4 regions of the Lelliottia sp. GFLA7 genome follow, and region 1 is predicted to be linked to each of the others. Evidence: predicted binding sites of a transcription regulator. Region 1 holds the regulator's gene; each other region holds the start of a gene.

Region 1 (2,205 bases):
TCACGGGAATAGAGCGGACGTTGGGTGCGCAGCACGCGTGCGATGCGGCTGAAATGCCATGCGCAGAACTGCCCGACCGGGTTATCCGGATGCTGACGGGCGATTTTCTCCAGCGCGCCTAATGGCTTATCCATGGTAAAGCGCGTGGGATAGCGGTGATAAAGAATATCGTCAGCCAGCACGCGCAGACGCGCCGCGACCGTCTGGGCATTCCAGCGGATCACCGCTTCGGCATGGCTACGCTCCACCAGTTTTTGCACTTCCTGCGGATGATGCAGGCTGACGGAGATATGTTCCTGGAGATCCAGCCCTACCTGAAACGTGCGCAGCAGCCGTTTGTATTCATGATTTTTATTGGCCGCCAGCATGTGCAACTGTTGATAACACTGGCTGATTAAATCGACCACTTTTTGCTGACGCGTCAGCAGCGGCGGCAGCGCCTTTTCCGGGTCGGTATGCTGCGTCAGCAGGGTGTATTTTGCTTCGCAGTAATCAGCGAGCTGAACGTAGAGCAGGCTTAAGGATTCGCGCAAAGGCTGCTCGCGCCACATCCAAAACCAGAACCAGTTGAATAATCCGTACCATAGCGTGCCAAACGCGTAGATCAGCAGCGGTTCCCAGACGGGCATATTCCCGGCGAGGCTGAGGGTGAAAATCGAGGCAATTAGCGAAGCGGGGAGCAATCGGGCATGCAGAGAACTGATTTCCGCCGTCACGCCGAGCGTGAGTGCCAGCACGGTTAAAATCAGCGGCAAGGGGATATCGCGCGCCAGCAAAAGCTGTACTGCCAGGCTACATCCGGCAAACAGCGATCCGCCAATAATCAGGCGTTTGAAAAAGCGTTTATGCGGCGTATCGAGACCGGCAATGTTACAGCAGGCAGGGACGAGGGAAAAAAGCAGACCGTGTTGCAGGTGACCCAGAATCAAACCGACGGCCACGGGGAGACATAACACCAGCGTTTGCCGAAGTGCGTAGTTAACTTCCGGGTGATAGATCAGCCTGCGCCACATAGATGCCAGAGACAAAAACGGCGTGACACCTTGCGATGGCACGCCGTTCGACCGGAATTAACGCGTTCCGTAAACCACGATAGTTTTACCGTGGGCGGAGATCAGGTTCTGATCTTCCAGCATTTTCAGGATACGGCCAACGGTTTCACGGGAGCAACCGACGATCTGACCAATTTCCTGACGGGTAATTTTAATTTGCATGCCGTCAGGGTGAGTCATAGCGTCAGGCTGTTTCGCCAGGTTCAACAGCGTTTGCGCGATGCGGCCGGTCACATCCAGGAAGGCGAGGTTACCCACTTTCTCGGAGGTGATTTGCAGGCGGCGAGCCATCTGCGAAGACAGGCGCAACAGAATATCCGGGTTAACCTGAATCAACTGACGGAATTTTTTGTAGGAGATCTCAGCCACTTCACAGGCCGATTTTGCACGTACCCAGGCGCTACGTTCCTGGCCTTCTTCAAACAGGCCCAGTTCGCCGATGAAATCGCCCTGGTTCAGATAAGAAAGGATCATCTCTTTTCCTTCTTCATCTTTAATAAGCACTGCCACCGAGCCTTTGACGATGTAATACAACGTTTCCGCTTTTTCACCCTGGTGAATCAGCGTGCTCTTCGATGGGTACTTATGAATATGGCAATGAGACAAGAACCATTCGAGAGTCGGGTCTGTTTGCGGTTTGCCAAGCACCATGCGCTGTTATCCTCTGTTATAAGCTGTCACCAGAGTCATAAATCGCATCCTGACTCTGGGGTTGCAATCGAATTCTTCCCCGTACCTGGGAATTAGGCTGTCATAAATGTTTGCAGCCTGTAATGTTTGATGTCCTCTGCATACATGTGTAACGTCAATGTATTACTGTAGCATCCAGAGTGTTTTAGCATAGCTTTTGCCGCGTGTCTCCTGGTGTCTCGCTTCAGCATGACGCAGGTCGACTTCCGTTGCGAGAATTGTAACGCACGGGTAATCTGTCCGGAAAAATGCAACGTCGGAGTGAATAAAATGCAAGCGCGTGTGAAATGGGTTGAAGGTTTAACGTTCCTCGGCGAATCCGCTTCAGGACACCAGATTTTGATGGATGGCAACTCCGGCGATAAAGCGCCAAGTCCGATGGAAGTGGTGCTGATCGCGGCGGGTGGATGCAGTGCCATCGACGTGGTCTCGATTCTGCAAAAAGGGCGTCATGACGTCACCG
Region 2 (2,205 bases), on a different contig from region 1:
TGCCGCGCCGCGCCACACAGCGAATCCATGGTTAAGGGTTGTCCATGCAAAGACGAGCTCATGGACTGGCTCAGGCGCAACTGCGCCAGCTCCATCACACTTTCGACGCTGGCGATAGTTTCCAGACAGCCATGATTACCGCAATAGCAGCGCTTACCGTAAGGGTCAACCTGCGTATGGCCAATCTCCACCAGGCTGCTGCTGCCCGCATGCAGTAACCGTCCATCGGTAATGACCCCTGCGCCCACATTGTGATCGATAACCACCTGAATCACATCACGCGCACCGCGGGACGCGCCAAACAACGCCTCCGCCATCGTCCAGGCGCTGATATCGTGCTGAATATAGACCGGCACGCCCGTATGCGCTTTGAGCACTTCGCCCAGCGGCATGTCTTTCACATCGTCATAAAACGGCATTCGGTGGACAATCCCATTTTCCGTATCAATGATTCCGGGCATGGTGATCGCAATCGCCGTTAAGCGCTCCAGCCTTTGCTGATGACGGATAAAGAATTGATCGATATGAATAACGATACGCTCGAGCAGCGTTTGTTCAGACTGGAGCGGCAGCTCAAGGCGGTCTTCCACCACCATTTTGCTGCTCAAATCACGCAGCGCGAGAAACACTTCGCCACGACTGATTCTGATCGACAGGTAATGCCAGGCTTCTGTTTCCACCACCAGGCCGACCGCAGGACGGCCACGGCTGCCAGGGTCCTGAATTTCGGTTTCCTGCACCAGGTGGGCTTCCAGCATTTCTCGTACAATTTTGGTAATACTGGCAGGCGCCAGTTGAGCCAGACGAGAAAGATCGATACGCGAAACCGGACCAAGCTGATCAATCAGACGGTACACTGCGCCCGCATTGGTCTGCTTAATCTGATCAATATGTCCAGGCTGACTATCAGCAGCAACCACCTCTTACATCCTTATTTTCGCGCTTCGAAATAAACTTTGGGCTATGGTGAAGCACTTGACACGTAGTCGTCAAATATTTACTTAGCCTTGTGATTTACCGCACATTTTTCGCGGGCATTATAGCAAAAATTGCTTACCGGGCCCCCTCAATCAGCTGTTTTTTGAAACGCTGTGCCGCGTTGCTGAGCTCGTGATGTTTTGGCCAAACCAGCCACATTTCCGATACGGCATCCTCTTCAGCTATCGCCACCCAGCGCATTTCACTTAGCTGCACGCGTTTAAACGAGGCGGGCAAAATCGACACTCCTAATCCGGCGGCGACCAAACCGATAATCGTCATCGCCTCACCGACTTCTTGCGTAATCACAGGCGATAACCCGTAACGACGCATCAAACCCAAAATATCATCGTACAAACCGGTCCCGACATGGGGATCGAAAAAAACAAACGGCTCCTGCGCCAGCTCGGCCAGCGTTACTGACGGCTGCGCTGCCAGCGGATGATCCCGCGGGATCATCGCCATTAACGGTTCCCGTAAAATCACCTCCCACGCCAGCGTGTCGGGTAGCTGCGTGTTGCGCATCAGCCCCAGATCCAGCGATCCCTCATTCAGCGGAACAATCTGTTCGCGGGTATTAATCTCGCGGGTCTGGATATGCACATCCGGATAATGGCGACGAAAGGAAGACAGCGTATGCGAAACCGCGCTGATAAACGGGGCTGACGAGGTAAATCCGAGACGCAATTCACCCGTCTCGCCCAGATGTAAACGCTCTGCGCGGGCAGCCGCGTCATTCACCAGACTCAAGACCTGTCGGCTATCTGCAAGAAACTGTTTGCCCGCAGCCGTCAGGCTGACGCTGCGGTTAGTGCGGGCCAGTAATCGCGCCCCCACCTGCTGCTCCAGGATCTGAATCTGCTGACTCAGCGGTGGCTGGGAGATATTTAGCCGCGCCGCCGCACGGCCAAAATGCAGCTCCTCGGCCACGGCAATAAAATAGCGTAAATGGCGCAACTCAATATTCATATGTTTAACGTATCATTTAAGATTATTAATATATTAGACAGAATATTACCAATTTCCTACCCTGATCCTGTGGTCATTCCCATCCCCCGTCATCGCGGGACGTTTTCGCAAGGATTTTACGTGAGTCGTACAACAACCGTTGATATCGCCCCGGCAAGCGACATTGATGATTTACCCGCAGCACCTCAGCCAGCCCAATTTATCAAACGTGGTACAACCTCTTTCATGCGCGTCACGCTGGCGCTCTTCTCGGCAGGA
Region 3 (2,205 bases), on a different contig from region 1:
GTCGACACCTGCGGCAATCAAATCTTTGCGCATGGTCATGGGTTCGTTATAGCTCTGCTGGGCATTGTCGCCGCTTAACAGCAGGTAATTCACTTTGCCGCTGTTGTAGGCATTTAGCGCGCCCTGAATGCGGTAGCGGTAATACTGATTGATCACGCCGGTACGATAATATTTTGCCGTCCCCAGCACCACGCCAACCTGTCGATAAGGCAGGTCCTGTAAATCGTCAAAAATATAAGGGGCGGTTTTCCAGCTCATCCAGCGGTCGAGGCCGAGCGCAGCCAACAGCAGTATGCCGACCAGGACAGACAGGCTGTAAAACACACGCTTTAACATGAAGATGACTCGTCCGTGGGTGAAATTTCACTCAGGCTACTTTACCCGCCTGGGAAGCGCAAGAAACTGCGATTTGATTGAGGGGATTTTCATCAGTTTCGCGGGCATTTCTGCCCGCAAAGAAGGATTACGCCAACAGGGTGCGATCAATGTTAGAACAGCCCAGCGCTTTCAGGGTTGCCGCGGTGGCATCCCACTGAATCAGAGGTGCATCAGCTTTTTCAGCGAGGATCGCGCGCTGAATATCTGGATAATCGTAGCCGTTCAGGCTCAGTAAATTCAGGGCACCTTGCAGCGGTGGCAGGGTTGGGTTAAATGCGGCGTTCTCGGCATAACTGCCAGAGAAAATACGGCCATCACGGCACTCCAGCGCAACGCCACTCGGTGACTGGCTGTACGGCGCGTGACTTTTATTGGCGGCGGCAATGGCAGACTGCGTCAGTTCATCGCCCGTTAACGCATAACCGTGGTTCTGCTCATCCATCAGCAGCGTTTTGATGTCGAGGTCTTTCGGACCAAAGGCATCCGGCAGGTAATCACCCAGGGTATGCGGCTCACGACCCGGCAGATTAATGCGCAGTTCCAGACCACTGTTCAGCTCATTCATAAACTGGCGACAGTGACCGCAAGGGGTGTAGTTAACGGTGATGGCTTTCAGAGCGTGTTCACCGCGAAGCCAGGCGTGACTAATCGCGCTCTGCTCGGCGTGGACAGTTTGTTGCATCGTCGCGCCCAGGAACTCCATGTTCCCACCGAAATACCAAGTGCCACTCACGCCGCGCGCGATGGCGCCAACGTTGAAGTGGGAAAGGTCAGCTCTTGCGCAGGCGGCAGCCAGCGGGAGCAGTGCGAAAGCCAGCGCGTCTTCGTCCAGTCCCGTAGCCTGTTTAAGCATCGTGACCTGCTCAGCCGTCAGCAGGGCGGGGAAGTGCTCATCCGCCAGAACCGGAGCCAGGGCTGATTGCAAATTCTCGGCGAGCTGGGCGAAAGCAGATTGAAAACGTGGGTACATGGCAATGCCTCATAAAGGTTAATGGATCGGTAGTTTACGGAGCCACTACCGCTTTATATGTGATCCAGTTCTCATTATGTATGCAACTTATGAAATCAAAATGAAAATTGCGCGACGCATCGCAAATTTTAGCCCACCACGGCCAGAATGATCGGGAATAAGAACGGTGCAATGAGCGATGTCATGATCCCACAAATCACCAGGGCTAAAGAGCTAAACGCGCCTTCCTGATAATCCAGTTCCGCACAACGCGCTGTGCCGAGCGCATGCGATGCGGTTCCCATAGCCAGCCCACGCGCCGCTTTGGTTCGAATGCGCATTAAATTGAGCAGCGTGTGTCCAAATACGGCACCCAAAATACCGACAAAAATCACGCACATTGCGCTAATAGCGGGAATGCCACCAATGCTGCCACCCACCGCCATCGCAATCGGCGTGGTCACGGATTTCGGTAATATTGAGGCGGCGATCTGCGGCGAAGCGCCCATCAGCAGGGCAACTGATGTCCCTGTCACCATCGCGACTACGCTGCCAATCAGGCAGATCGTGATAATGGATTTCCAGCGTGCGCGGATCTGGTGAAGCTGTTCGTAGAGCGGAAAAGCCAGGGCAACGACCGCAGGCTGCAACAGATCGTTCAAAATTTTGCTGCCCGCAAAGTAGCGCTCGTAAGGAATATGGGTGATCAGCAGGAAGGGAATAATCACCACCATGGCGACCAACAGCGGGTTGAGCAGCGGCATTTTAAAACGGGCGGCAAGTTTCCGGGCGGCGAAGAAAACCACCAGCGTCAACGGCAGTGACCACCAGATATTGGCCATCATTTTTGGTTTCCTTTTTGCCCTACCACTTTACGT
Region 4 (2,205 bases), on a different contig from region 1:
TGAGCTGCGCCGCGGCCGCCGCGCCAGTCTTTGTGAGACGGGCCATCAACCGTTTTCTGAGTAGCGGTAGTTGCGTGAACAGTGGTCATCAGGCCTTCAACGATACCGAAGTTGTCGTTGATAACTTTAGCCAGTGGAGCCAGGCAGTTGGTGGTGCAAGATGCGTTAGAAACGATATCCTGGCCAGCATATTTCTCGAAGTTTGCGCCTTTAACGAACATCGGGGTGTTGTCTTTGGAAGGACCAGTCAGAACAACTTTCTTCGCACCCGCGGTGATGTGTTTACGCGCTGTTTCGTCGGTAAGGAACAGACCAGTCGCTTCAGCAACAACGTCAACGTTAACTTCGTTCCACTTCAGGTTAGCCGGGTCACGTTCTGCGGTAACACGGATAGTTTTGCCGTTAACAACCAGGTGGCCGTCTTTGACTTCTACAGTGCCGTTAAAACGACCATGAGTTGAGTCGTATTTCAGCATGTAAGCCATGTATTCAGCGTCTAACAGGTCGTTGATTGCAACGATCTCGATGTCAGAACGTTCCTGAGCAGCACGGAAAACAATACGGCCGATACGGCCAAAACCGTTGATACCTACTTTGATAGTCATATATTCCACCAGCTATTTGTTAGTGAATAAAAGGTTGCCTGTAAAATTACAAAAACCTTACGCAGCGTCAAGCGGAATCGTGTCAATCATTGCGACAAATCAATCCTGCGCATAACCTTTGTGCGACTGACCGCCTCACTTTCCTTTTGAGCTAGCAACCACATGGGGGCTGCGCGCGGGATTTTAAAGGGCCATCAGGATAAATATGTGAGAAAGATCACAATTGGCTGACTGCTAAACCGCAACGCATAAGTTTAGAACAAAAGTTCACACTTCAGTGTTAATGTTTTGTTAGAATTCTCGGTAAAACGTGTCTGTTTCAACAGCGAGATATGAGCTTATGTCGAATCAACATAACCCTGATGACCTGAAAAAAAATCTGACGGAAATGCAGTTCTACGTCACGCAGAATCACGGAACCGAGCCCCCATTTACCGGGCGTTTGCTGCACAATAAACGGGATGGTGTGTATCACTGTCTGGTGTGTGATGCGCCGCTGTTTAACTCGCAAACAAAATACGATTCTGGCTGCGGATGGCCAAGCTTTTACGAGCCTGTGAGCGATGAAGCAATCCGTTACCTTACCGACGCCAGCCACGGTATGCAACGCACTGAAATCCGCTGTGGGAACTGTGATGCGCATCTCGGGCATGTGTTCCCGGATGGCCCGCAGCCAACGGGCGAACGTTTCTGCGTCAATTCGGCTTCGATGAGCTTCTCGGATGATGAGAATGGCGACCAGACAAAGGGCTAAAGAAACGATTCAGCAAATTATTCCTTCAGAGCGGATTTTTCATGAATATCGATGACATGATCAACACGATGACGCCAGAGGTTTATCAGCGTCTGGTGACAGCAGTTGAATTAGGAAAATGGCCAGACGGTGTGGCGCTCACGCCAGAGCAAAAAGAGAACAGTTTGCAGCTGGTGATGTTATGGCAGGCGCGCAACAACACTGACGCTCAGCACATGACGATCGACACGCAAGGTCAGATGGTGATGAAAAGCAAACGCGAGCTGAAAGAAGATTTTGGCATTACGCCCAAGCCGATTGTGACATTTAAATCCTAATCTGTCGAACAAGCGCAGCAATCCCTCCTGAATGGTTTTCGACACATAACAGGAGGGATGGACAGTCTGCGTTATTTCTTGTCGATCATCGCTTTAAGATTGGCAAAGGGATTGTATTTCGCTTCACCCACGTCCTTCTGCGCATCTTCTCCCGCCACGACCGTTGAACCGTACAAATCCACTTCGGTGTATTTCGAGTGCTCATGATCGTGACAGTACAGGCACAACATCTCCCAGTTGCTGCCATCTTCCGGGTTATTGCTGTGATCGTGATCGATATGATGCACGGTCAACTCGCGCAAATTTGAATAGACGAATTCGCGTGAACAGCGCCCACAGACCCACGGAAAGAGTTTTAGCGCCTTTTCCCGATAACCGACTTCCAGCCGGGCGTAATTTTTTGGGATAAAAGCCATACGACGTACCTCATCTAAAAATGAAATAGCGGTGTCTCAATGCGACACCGCTGATTAAGCGTTAAGCCAGGGCCTCTTCCCAGTCTGCCAGCGTATAGAGCGTCGCGCCTGCC

The links. The regulator CRP, encoded in region 1, controls carbon source genes, mostly activating them, when cyclic AMP is high. The targets are predictions, from matches to a motif close to ATGTGANNNNNNTCACAT.
Region 2: mlc (sugar metabolism global transcriptional regulator Mlc) is a predicted target of CRP. The motif match lies at 1,008-1,025, and genes of this name have one in related genera.
Region 3: cdd (cytidine deaminase) is a predicted target of CRP. The motif match lies at 1,406-1,423, and genes of this name have one in related genera.
Region 4: msrB (peptide-methionine (R)-S-oxide reductase MsrB) is a predicted target of CRP. The motif match lies at 811-828, and genes of this name have one in related genera.

Annotation. Positions count from the first base shown of each region.
Region 1 covers NZ_JBWLAQ010000008.1:59,087-61,291, forward strand. The annotation lists gene AC07RN_RS17970 (YccS/YhfK family putative transporter) at 1-1,013, opposite strand, end outside; gene crp (cAMP-activated global transcriptional regulator CRP) at 1,071-1,703, opposite strand; gene AC07RN_RS17980 (OsmC family protein) at 2,013-2,205, shown strand, end outside.
Region 2 covers NZ_JBWLAQ010000001.1:25,531-27,735, forward strand. The annotation lists gene mlc (sugar metabolism global transcriptional regulator Mlc) at 1-920, opposite strand, end outside; gene AC07RN_RS00140 (LysR family transcriptional regulator) at 1,054-1,947, opposite strand; gene AC07RN_RS00145 (MFS transporter) at 2,068-2,205, shown strand, end outside.
Region 3 covers NZ_JBWLAQ010000002.1:652,093-654,297, reverse strand. The annotation lists gene sanA (outer membrane permeability protein SanA) at 1-336, opposite strand, end outside; gene cdd (cytidine deaminase) at 464-1,348, opposite strand; gene AC07RN_RS08690 (CidB/LrgB family autolysis modulator) at 1,477-2,172, opposite strand; gene AC07RN_RS08685 (CidA/LrgA family protein) at 2,169-2,205, opposite strand, start outside.
Region 4 covers NZ_JBWLAQ010000001.1:310,631-312,835, reverse strand. The annotation lists gene gapA (glyceraldehyde-3-phosphate dehydrogenase) at 1-605, opposite strand, end outside; gene msrB (peptide-methionine (R)-S-oxide reductase MsrB) at 946-1,359, shown strand; gene AC07RN_RS01555 (YeaC family protein) at 1,401-1,676, shown strand; gene yajD (HNH nuclease YajD) at 1,748-2,092, opposite strand; gene pncA (bifunctional nicotinamidase/pyrazinamidase) at 2,154-2,205, opposite strand, start outside.